DNA from 3 places in the Streptomyces sp. NPDC001508 genome. Region 1 is predicted to be linked to each of the others. Evidence: riboswitches for the same ligand, from Rfam matches in the RefSeq annotation. Region 1 holds a riboswitch; each other region holds the start of a gene.

Region 1 (3,426 bases):
GGCCGGCCAGGCCCTCCAAAGGCGCCGGTGTTCCAGGGGTGGACGCCCCCTTGACGTGCCTGTGGGCGCGGATCGACACTCCAGAAGGGAATCCTAGTGAAAAGGTAGGGAAAAGATGGGCCGCCGTGGGACGAGCACCGGCCGTGGCCGCCGTGCGCCGTCGCTGCCCCTGCTGACCTCCCGCCGGCACATCGACCTGCTGCGGGTCTGCAGCGCGATCAGTCTTTGCGGCTGACCGTCCCGCGCTCCCGGCCGACCGGGGCCCCTCGCACCCACCGACCGACGACGCTTCAGCCGCGCACACCCGCGCGCTCGCACCCGGGGAGACGCATGTCCACGTCCAGCACGCCGCTCGCCGCCGTCCCGTCCGCCCAGCGGACCGCACGCTTCCGGGGCAGGATCGGCCGGGACGCGCGCAGCGGCCACTACGCCGTGCCGCGCCGCTACCGGCTCCACCTCACGACGGCCTGTCCCGACGGCCTGCGGATAGCCGTGGGCCACAGCCTCCTCGCCCTCGACGACATCTGTCCGGTCACCTTCCTCGACGCCGTCCCCGACTGTCCCGGGGGCGGACACTCGGCGTTGCGCCCGCTGTACGAGGCGAGCGCGCACCGCTACCCCGGGCCGGCGCTCGCGCCGGTGCTCAGCGACGACTGGTCGGGGCGGATCGTCAGCACCCACGCCCCGGACATCCTGCGCGACCTGGACCGCTGCTTCGGCGACGGGCGCGACCGGCTCTACCCGTGCGGCGCCGAGGCCGCGATCGAGGAGATCGAGCGGCTGTGCGCGCAGGGCATCGAGGAGGCCGCACAGCGGGCGGGCCGGGCCGGCGCGGACGCGGCCGAGCGGGCCGCGGCGCTCGACGTCCTGCTCGGCACCCTGGCCCAACTGGAACGGCGGCTCGCCGGGCGGGAGTTCCTCGTCGGCGACAAACTCACCGCCGCCGACGTCGAGTTGTGGGTCGCCCTGGTGCAACTCGACACCGTGCACCGCCACCACCTCGACGCCGCCGCCGTGCACCGCGTGGCCGATCATCCGGCGCTGTGGGCGCACGCCCGGCGGCTGGCGGCCCGGCCCGCCTTCGGCGCGCACCTCGACCTGGACGGCATCGCCCGTCGTCATCACGCCCGTTGCGCGGGCCTTGAGGCGGCCGGCTCGGCCGTGCAGATCCTGGACTGGGCGCGGCACGCGGCCGGCGCCCCCGGTTCCCGGCGCGGTTGAGCGGCGCGGCGACCGGTCCATCCAGCGGACGGGCGTTGACATACGTCCGCCCAACTGCCTTACTTACCGCTCAGCACGGTCATGAGTGTCAGCGACAAGCCCTGGCTCGCTGGCCGGCAACCCTCGCGCCGCGGTGGGGTGCCCCAGGTGACGACCGGACCGGATGACGCTTCGGTAAGCGCGAGGGCCCCGCAGGGGCCGGAAATGCGAGTAACGCGAGTGACGGACATGTACGCAGCCGACGGGACGGCCGCCGGCCGCACCCAAAGCTGCGTACATCCGTACGCGGGTCTGCTCGTCGCCGACCGGGCGGTCGACCTGCTTCGCGTGAACAGCGCACTGTGTACCGCTTCGGGCCCTGCCCGTCGCCGGGGCTGACGCCACTTCCGGCCCCCGCGTTCCCGACGCACACCGACCGAGCGGTGTGCCGCTGCCCGCCCCTCCCCGGTCCCCGTGCCCCTCCCGTGCACCGCGCCGCGCCATGGCGCCGTCGGCTCAACGCCGCCGGCGTAGCGCCGTCGCAGCCACACGGGTCGCGCCGCCGGCCTGGGGGTGCCCCGATCCCACCGGAGCCCGCCATGACCGAACCCCCGGGCGGCGCCGTGTCCCTCACCGCGCCGCCGCCAGCCGACACATCGTCAAAAACCCTGTCCGCCCAGCGAGTCGTGCCGCTGCGCCGTCCCGGCCGATGGGCCGTCACGGTCGTCGTGCTGGTGGTCGTGGCGCAGATCGCGCACGGACTGGCCACGAACCCCTTCTACCAGTGGGACCGCTTCCGCTACTGGTTTCTGCGCCCCACCATCCTCGACGGCCTGCTCATCACCCTCGAAGTGACCGCGCTCAGCGCCGTGCTGGGCCTGCTCGGCGGCATCCTGCTGGCCCTCGGCCGGCTCTCCGGAAGCCCCGTGCTGCGCGCCGTCAGCTGGACGTACACCTGGCTGTTCCGGTCCGTGCCGCTCATCGTCGTACTGATCTTCCTCTACAACTTCTCGGCCCTGTACCGGACGGTGAGCCTCGGCGTCCCCTTCGGACCCGCCTTCGTCACCTTCGACGAGTCGAGACTGGCCACCGACATGGCGGTCGCCGTGGTCGGGCTCGGCCTCAACGAGGCGGCGTACGCCTCCGAGGTGGTCCGCGGCGGCATCCTCTCCGTCGACCAGGGCCAGCACGAGGCCGCCGCCGCGCTCGGCCTGCCGAAGCGCTACCAGTTCACCCGGATCGTGTTCCCGCAGGCCCTCAGGTCCATCACCCCGAACTATGTCAACCAGCTCATCGGCCTGATCAAGAGCACGTCCCTGGTGTTCTATGTGTCGCTGCTCGACCTGTTCGGCGCGGTGCAGACCATGGGCAGCACCTACCCCGGTGACATCGTGCCGCTGCTGCTGGTCGCCACCGTCTGGTACCTGATCCTCACCAGTGTCGTGTCCGTCGTCCAGTTCTATGTCGAGCGGTACTTCGCCCGGGGCGCCACCCGCACCCTGCCGCCGACGCCCTGGCAGCGCGCCCGCTCCGGCCTCGCCGGACTGCGCGCCCGACTGCGCCGGGAGGCCGCCGTATGACCGCAGGCCCGCACACCGCCCAGGCCCCCGTCGCCCTGGAGGTGCACAACGTGCACAAGTGGTACGGCGCCCACCGTGTCCTCGACGGCATCGACCTGACCGTGCGCCCCGGCGAGGTCACCGTCGTCATCGGCCCCTCCGGGTCCGGCAAGTCCACCCTGCTGCGGGTGATCAACCACCTGGAGCGGCCCGAGATCGGACACGTCAGCGTCGGCGGCGAACCGATCGGGGTCAGACGCAGCGGCCAGCGGCTGAAGGAACTGAGCGAGCGGGCGATCCTCGCCCAGCGCAGCCGGATCGGCTTCGTCTTCCAGAACTTCAATCTGTTCCCGCATCTGACCGCGCTGGACAACGTCGCCGCCGCCCCCGTGGCCACCGGGCGGCTCACCCGGCCCGCGGCCCAGGAACTCGCCCGTGACCTGCTCGGCCGGGTCGGACTCGGCGACCGGACGGGCGCCTATCCACGGCAGCTGTCCGGCGGCCAGCAGCAGCGTGTCGCGATCGCCCGCGCCCTCGCGCTGCGCCCCGGCATCATCCTGTTCGACGAACCGACCTCGGCGCTCGACCCGGAACTCGTCGGCGAGGTGCTCTCCGTCATCAAGGACCTCGCGACCAGCGGCACCACGCTCGTCATCGTCACCCACGA
Region 2 (3,426 bases), on a different contig from region 1:
AAGCGGATCTGCCTCGGCCTGCAGCGCCGCGACCGCGACAAGGTGCTGCACGGCCGCGAGACCGGCATCATCAAGCGCCTGCCGCACGGTGAGTTCATCGAGGTCCACGAGCCGCTCAGCCAGGAGCAGCTGCACACCCTCACGGCCCACCACCAGTACGAGCCGGCCGAGGTCGGTCCGACGGTCGACGAGAACGGTGTCGAGCGGAAGGTGAAGGGTGCCGAGAAGCTGCGCGCCAAGCTCAGCGACGCCTACTACGGCGAGGACGCCCAGATCCCGAAGCCCACCGTCGAGGAGTACAAGGAGATCACGAGCGGCCACGGCCACCACTGATCGCTGCGCACGCCACGCCACACACGAGGGACCCCGTCCGGTGTTCGGACGGGGTCCCTCGCGCGTCCGCCGGATGGATAGGGTGGAGCCGATCCGTAGCTGACGACGACCGATGACCGGAGCGGCTGATGAGCGCTGTGACCCCCGCTGGAGGCGACACCGCGGCGGGCCGCTCCTGGCCCGACCTGTTGAGCACGCTGCTCGGCGGCCAGGACCTGAGCGCCGGTGACACGGCCTGGGCCATGGACCGCATCATGTCCGGCGAGGCCGCGGACGCCCAGATCGCCGGCTTCCTGGTGGCGCTGCGGGCCAAGGGGGAGACGGTCGAGGAGATCACCGGCCTGGTCGAGGCGATGTACCAGCACGCCAAGCCGCTGCACATCCCCGGTCCGGCCGTCGACATCGTCGGCACGGGCGGCGACCGGGCCAAGACGGTCAATATCTCCACGATGTCCGCCATCGTGCTCGCGGGGACCGGCGCGAAGGTCGTCAAGCACGGCAACCGGGCCTCCTCCTCGGCGAGCGGATCCTCCGACGTGCTCGAACAGCTCGGCATCAACCTGGATCTGACGCCGCAACGGGTGGCGCGGGTGGTCGAGGAGGCCGGAATCACCTTCTGCTTCGCGGCCACCTTCCACCCCTCGATGCGGTTCGTCGGCGCCGTCCGGCGGGACCTCGGGATTCCGACCTCGTTCAACCTCCTCGGCCCGCTGACCAATCCGGCCCGGGTCACCGCCTCCGCGATCGGCTGCTTCGACACCCGGATGGCGGGGCTCATCGCCGGGGTGCTGGCCGAACGCGGCTCGTCCGCGCTGGTCTTCCGCGGGGACGACGGCCTGGACGAGCTGACGACCACCGCCACCTCCCGGGTCTGGGTGGTGCGCGACGGCAAGGTCACCGAGGACGCCTTCGACCCGCGCGAGGTCGGCCTCGACCTGGTCCCCGTGGCGGCGCTGCGCGGCGCCGACCCCGCCTACAACGCGGGGGTGGCCCGGCGGCTGCTGGACGGCGAGACGGGCCCGGTGCGGGACGCCGTGCTGCTGAACTCGGCGGCGGCCCTGGTCGCCCTGGACCCGGGAAGCGGGCCGCTGGCCGAGCAGATCCGGGACGGCATGGCGAAGGCGGCCGAGTCGATCGACTCCGGCGCGGCCCGCCGGACGCTCGAACGCTGGGCCGCCGCCAGCCACGCGTGAAGTCCCGTACGACGATGTGACGCAGGACGCGGTCCACGATCCGGACCGCGTCTTGCGCATCGATGATCGTGTGGCAGGATGTCCATCAGGTCATGAGCGACAGTCATTCGGCCCCGGCCGACTGTCCGGCAACCCTCCGTCCGTGGCGGGGTGCCCCGGGTGAAGACCAGGCCGTAGGCAGCGAGGTCTGCGGCAAGCGCGGACCCCTCGCACTCTGTTGAGTGACAAGCCCAGGGGTCCTGGTCGTCGAGGGAGCCTCTCGTGAGCAAGCGAATGCGATAGGGCCGCAGAGCCCCGCCTCCGCATACCCCCTTTTCCTCCCCACGCCGAGCCCTGCCCGATGCCGCAGTTGTGCCTCGCGTGGTGAATTCCGCCTGCTTTCACGGGAGTTGAGCCATGTCCGTCTCCACCGCTGCCTCCGCCCAGTCCGTTCGCGCCCCGCTGCCCGTCCTCGGCCGCGATGTCACCGTGCCGCTCGTCACCGGCGGCGAGGTCACCTACGCCGCCCTCGACTACGCGGCCAGCGCCCCCGCCCTCCAGCGGGTCTGGGACGACGTGGCCGCCTACGCCCCCTACTACGGCAGCGTGCACCGCGGCGCCGGCTACCTCTCGCAACTGTCCACCGACCTGTTCGAGAACGCCCGCGCCACCGTCGCCGAGTTCCTGGACTGCCGCCCCGACGACCAGCTGGTCTTCACCCGTTCCACCACCGACTCGCTCAACCTGCTGGCGGCCGTGCTCCCGGCCGGCTGTCAGGTCTTCGTCTTCGAGACCGAGCACCACGCCTCACTGCTGCCCTGGAAGGACGCCCAGGTCAGTTACCTCGACGCACCGCGCACCCCTGCGCAGGCCGTCGCGACCCTCGAGGCGGCGCTGGCCGGCCGTGACGGGCAGGGCCCGGCGCTGGTCTGCGTCACCGGCGCCTCCAACGTCACCGGGGAGCTGTGGCCGGTGCGCGAGCTGGCAGCCGCCGCGCATGCGCACGGCGCCCGGATCGTCCTCGACGCCGCCCAGCTCGCCCCGCACCACCCGGTGTCGGTGAAGGACCTCGACGTCGACTGGGTCGCCTTCTCCGGGCACAAGCTGTACGCGCCGTTCGGGACGGGCGTGCTCGCCGGCCGCGCCGACTGGCTGCGCGCGGCCGAGCCGTACCTCGCGGGCGGTGGCGCGAGCCGTACGGTCACCCGGCGGGCGGACGGGGGTGTGGCCGTGGAGTGGCATGAGACGGCTGCCCGCCATGAGGCCGGCTCGCCGAACGTGATCGGCGCCTACGCCGTCGCCTCTGCCTGCAAGGCCCTCACGGAGGCCGGCTTCGACACCCTGGTCGCCCGCGAGCGGCACCTGATCGACACGGTCCGCGCGGGTCTCGCCGAGGTCCCCGAGGTGCGCGTCCTCTCCCTCTTCGGCGAGGACGCCCCCCGGGTCGGCGTGATCTCCTTCGTGGTCGACGGCTGGAACAGCTCCCACTTCGCGGCCGCGCTCTCCGCCGAGTACGGCATCGGCGTCCGCGACGGGCTCTTCTGCGCCCACCCGCTCGTCCGCACCCTCCTGGGCAGCGACCCGCAGTCCCAGGGCGAGTGCGGCGCCCCGGAGGCCGCGCCCGGCGAGAAGTCCCTCAACGCGATCCGCGTCAGCTTCGGCGCGGGCACGCCCGACGAACACGTCGAACGCTTCGTGACCGCCGTGAAGCAACTCGTCCGCGACGGCGCGAAGTGGCACTACCACACAGAAAACGGCCGCTGCGTCCCCACCACCTAACCCACCCCCCAGCCCCTCCAAACCATGCCCGAAGCCCCCCCCACCCAGCCCCGACACCACACAACCGACGGCGTGCGGATGCCCCGGGAGGGGGCCGGGGAACGGCGCGCCCAGCCACGATGGCGTGTCAGCCGAGGGCCGG
Region 3 (3,426 bases), on a different contig from region 1:
CCACCGGGCTGCCGCCCATGGAGATCACCGTGTAGACCGACATCACCCTGCCGCGCATGGCATCGCTGACCTCCGACTGGACGAAGGCGCTGACGGCCGTGTTGAGCGTCATCAGCGTGAAGCCGGTGGGCAACAGCAGGGCGAGGAAGGCGGGATATGTGGGCATCAGCGCCGCCAGTGCCTCGAACCCGCCGAACAGCAGCGCGCCGACGACGACGGTCCGCACCCGGGGCGTGACCCCGCGCGTCGCGACCACCGTTCCGGCGACCGTGCCGACGGCCAGCGCCGTGTTCATGAAGCCGAGCCCCCGGGAGCCGACGTCGAAGACCCGCCCGGCGAACAGGGTCAGCGTGGTCGGGAAGTTCACCGCGAAGGTCGCGGCCAGACCGAAGACGGTGAACACACCGACGAGTTCGGGCCGGGCCGCCACATAGCGCAGCCCCTCGGCCCCGGCTCCTGTCCACGGGGGCCGGGACGGGCCCACCGTCTGCCGCGCACGTGGCCGGATCGCCAGCAGCCCCGCGAGGACGACGGTGAACGACAAGGCGTTGAGCGCGAACACCCACCCCGTGCCGATCGCCCCGATCAGCACACCGGCGATCGCCGGGCCGATCAGGCGCGCGGCGTTCAGGGACAGGATGTTCAGGCCCGCCGCCTTCGGGATCAGCGCCCGGCCGACCAGTTCGGTGACGAAGGACAGGCGTGCGGGGTTCTCCACCGTGAACACGCAGCCCAGTGCGAAGGACAGGACGTACAGCAGCCACAGCGCGGCATGGCCGAAGAGCACCATCACCGTCAGCAGCAGCGCCTGCACCGCGTACAGGGCCTGCGTCCACAGCAGCAGGGTCCGCCGGTCGTAGCGGTCGGCCATCACCCCGCCCCACAGGCCGAACATCAGCACCGGGGCGAACTGAAGGCCCACGACCCAGCCGAGCGCGGTCCCGCTGTGCGTGAGCGTCAGGACGAACCAGTCCAGCGCTACACCCTGCATGGCGCTGCCGATGTTGGACACCAGACCCGTGCTCCAGTAGATCCGGTAGTCACGCACCCGCAGTGCGGCGAACACCCCTGCCGGGGCGGTGCTGGTGACGGCCATGCGTCTCTTTCCGATGGGTCGGCCACGGGGGCCCGCGCGACGGCGGCCGACGACGACGGTCCGGATCGGCGCGAGGGCACGGCGGGGCGCGTGCGGAGAACGGGCTGAAGGGCGGCGAGCGGTCAGCGACAGGTCTGGTCGAACTGATCGGCGCGGCGGCCCGCCCAGAACGGGTCGAGCAGCAGGGCGCGTGCCTGACCTGCGGTCTCCATGGCCGGATCAAAGCACACGGTCGCAAAAGCGTCCACCATGCGTCCCGGCACCTGAGACGGCCCCTCCTTCTCGAACAGGACGTCGGGTTCCGGCATTGACGTACGACAAGAGCGCTCCGTAGCATCGCGACCGGCATTGAGTGTCAGCGTCAAGCCCTGGCTCGCTGACCGGCAACCCTCCCGCGCGGTGGGGTGCTCCAGGTGAAAGCCCGGCGGAATCACCGACGATTCCCGCAAGCGCGTGGCCCCGGGACCGGGGCGGGAGACGGGGAGGACAGGCATGCGGCACAGTGGTGACCCGGTTGCCTCCTTCGCCGACGCCACGGCGTTCTCCCGGCTTTCACGCCGACGCCATATCGATCTGAAGCGCTCGACCAGCTGCCTGTGTCAGGCCTGACGCGCTCGCCTGCCGCCGGCTGACGTCCGGCGGCTCCGGCTCCCCCGTGCCTTCCCTTCGCCACCGGCTTCCGGTGTCGTCCCCCTGACCCCTGTCTGTACAGCGCTCCCCCGCCGCCGGTGTCGATCCGGCCGGGGCCGCACGCCCATGCGCGGCCGTGCCTCGCACGGCACCCCGCGCCTGGTGACACGAGTAGGAGAACCCCTTCCGTGACAGCATTTCCGGACCTCAGACTTTCCCGACGGGCTCCCCTGGCCGCCCTTTTGACCACCAGTGTTCTGCTGACCGCCTGCGGCTCGGGCGGCGACGGTTCCGGCGGCGGAAGCGGCCAGGCGAAGTCCGGCGGCACCCTGACCTTCGCGGTGGGTTCCGATGCCGGCTGCGTGGATCCGCAGCAGGTCGGCAGCAACGACACCATCTACTCCGTGCGCCAGGTCGTGGACTCGCTGACCGACCAGGATCCCAAGACCGGCAAGATCGTGCCGTGGCTGGCCAAGAGCTGGGACGTCAGCGCCGACGCGAGGACGTTCACCTTCCGTCTGCGGCCCGGTGTCACCTTCAGCGACGGGTCCAAGCTGACCGCGCAGGTGGTCAAGGACAACTTCGACGCGGTGCCGAAGCTCGGCGCCCTGGGAACCCTCGCGCAGGGCTATCTCAGTGGCGTCAGGAGCACCACCGTGGTCGACCCGCTCACCGTCAAGGTGACGTTCAAGGAGCCCAACGCCCAGTTCCTCCAGGCGACATCGACCCACTCGCTGGGCATCGAGTCGTCGGCGAGCGTCAGGAAGACACCGCAGCGAAAGTGCAGCGACGGCGTGATCGGGTCCGGGCCGTTCGTGCTGAAGCAGTATGTGCAGAACCAGTCGGTCACCTTGACCCGACGTACCGGGTACGCCTGGGGCTCCTCGCTGTGGTCCAAGAAGGGCGAGGCCTACCTGGACAACCTGGTGTTCAAGGTGGTGCCCGAGGCGGGCGTCAGGGCCGGCAGCCTCCAGTCCGGGCAGGTGGACGCGGTCAGCAGCGTCGGAAAGGCCAACGAGGCCGCGCTCAAGGGCGGCCAGGTCGCCCTCCAGGGCCGGGCCAACCCCGGCCTGGTGTTCGGCCTGGGGTTCAACAACGCGCGGCCCGTCCTGAAGGACGCGAAGGTGCGCCGGGCCATCCAGTTCGCCATCGACCGGCGGCAGATCGCCGACACCGTGTTCCCGACCGGTACCCGTCCGGCGACCAGCGTTCTGGCGCACACCACACCCGACTACACGAATCTCGCCGGGGACCTCGCCCTGGACGCCGCCAAGGCGAAGTCCCTGCTGGACGCCGCCGGTTGGCGGACCGGCAGCGACGGTGTCCGCGCCAAGGACGGCAAGAAGCTGAGCCTGACCATCACCTGGTTCCCCAACGCGGCCACCAACCAGCCCGCGCTGGAACTGGTCCAGCAGCAACTGAAGGCCGTCGGGATCGACGTGGTGCTCAAGCAGCTCCAGGTCAGCCAGTTCTCCACGACGCTCCAGTCGGGTGACTTCGACGTGGTGTGGGGGAACATCACCCGCGCCGACCCGGACATCCTGCGCAGCTCCTTCTCCACCCGGCTGGCCAACTACTCCCATCTGCCGTCCGGTCCCCTGGACACGGCGCTGTCCGCACAGGCCGCGACCACGGACCCCGAAAAGCGCGGGCAACTGGTGGACGAGGCGCAGAAACTCCTCGTGCGCAACACGTACTAC

Evidence for each region. Region 1 has a riboswitch for S-adenosylmethionine ahead of ABT245_RS39785 (amino acid ABC transporter permease). Riboswitches for the same ligand answer to the same signal wherever they lie in the genome.
Region 2: it holds a riboswitch for S-adenosylmethionine, as region 1 does, so the genes downstream of both, ABT245_RS04285 (aminotransferase class V-fold PLP-dependent enzyme) here and ABT245_RS39785 (amino acid ABC transporter permease) in region 1, are expected to answer to the same signal.
Region 3: it holds a riboswitch for S-adenosylmethionine, as region 1 does, so the genes downstream of both, ABT245_RS33140 (putative leader peptide) here and ABT245_RS39785 (amino acid ABC transporter permease) in region 1, are expected to answer to the same signal.

What each region holds. Positions count from the first base shown of each region.
Region 1 is NZ_JBEPAP010000075.1:32,794-36,219, forward strand. It holds gene ABT245_RS39775 (putative leader peptide) at 116-235, shown strand; gene ABT245_RS39780 (glutathione S-transferase C-terminal domain-containing protein) at 331-1,221, shown strand; SAM riboswitch class IV at 1,299-1,408, shown strand; gene ABT245_RS39785 (amino acid ABC transporter permease) at 1,800-2,780, shown strand; gene ABT245_RS39790 (amino acid ABC transporter ATP-binding protein) at 2,777-3,426, shown strand, end outside.
Region 2 is NZ_JBEPAP010000003.1:46,612-50,037, reverse strand. It holds gene qcrB (cytochrome bc1 complex cytochrome b subunit) at 1-333, shown strand, start outside; gene trpD (anthranilate phosphoribosyltransferase) at 462-1,526, shown strand; SAM riboswitch class IV at 1,615-1,731, shown strand; gene ABT245_RS04285 (aminotransferase class V-fold PLP-dependent enzyme) at 1,923-3,284, shown strand.
Region 3 is NZ_JBEPAP010000050.1:8,815-12,240, forward strand. It holds gene ABT245_RS33130 (MFS transporter) at 1-1,096, opposite strand, end outside; gene ABT245_RS33135 (hypothetical protein) at 1,219-1,404, opposite strand; SAM riboswitch class IV at 1,441-1,554, shown strand; gene ABT245_RS33140 (putative leader peptide) at 1,589-1,705, shown strand; gene ABT245_RS33145 (ABC transporter substrate-binding protein) at 1,915-3,426, shown strand, end outside.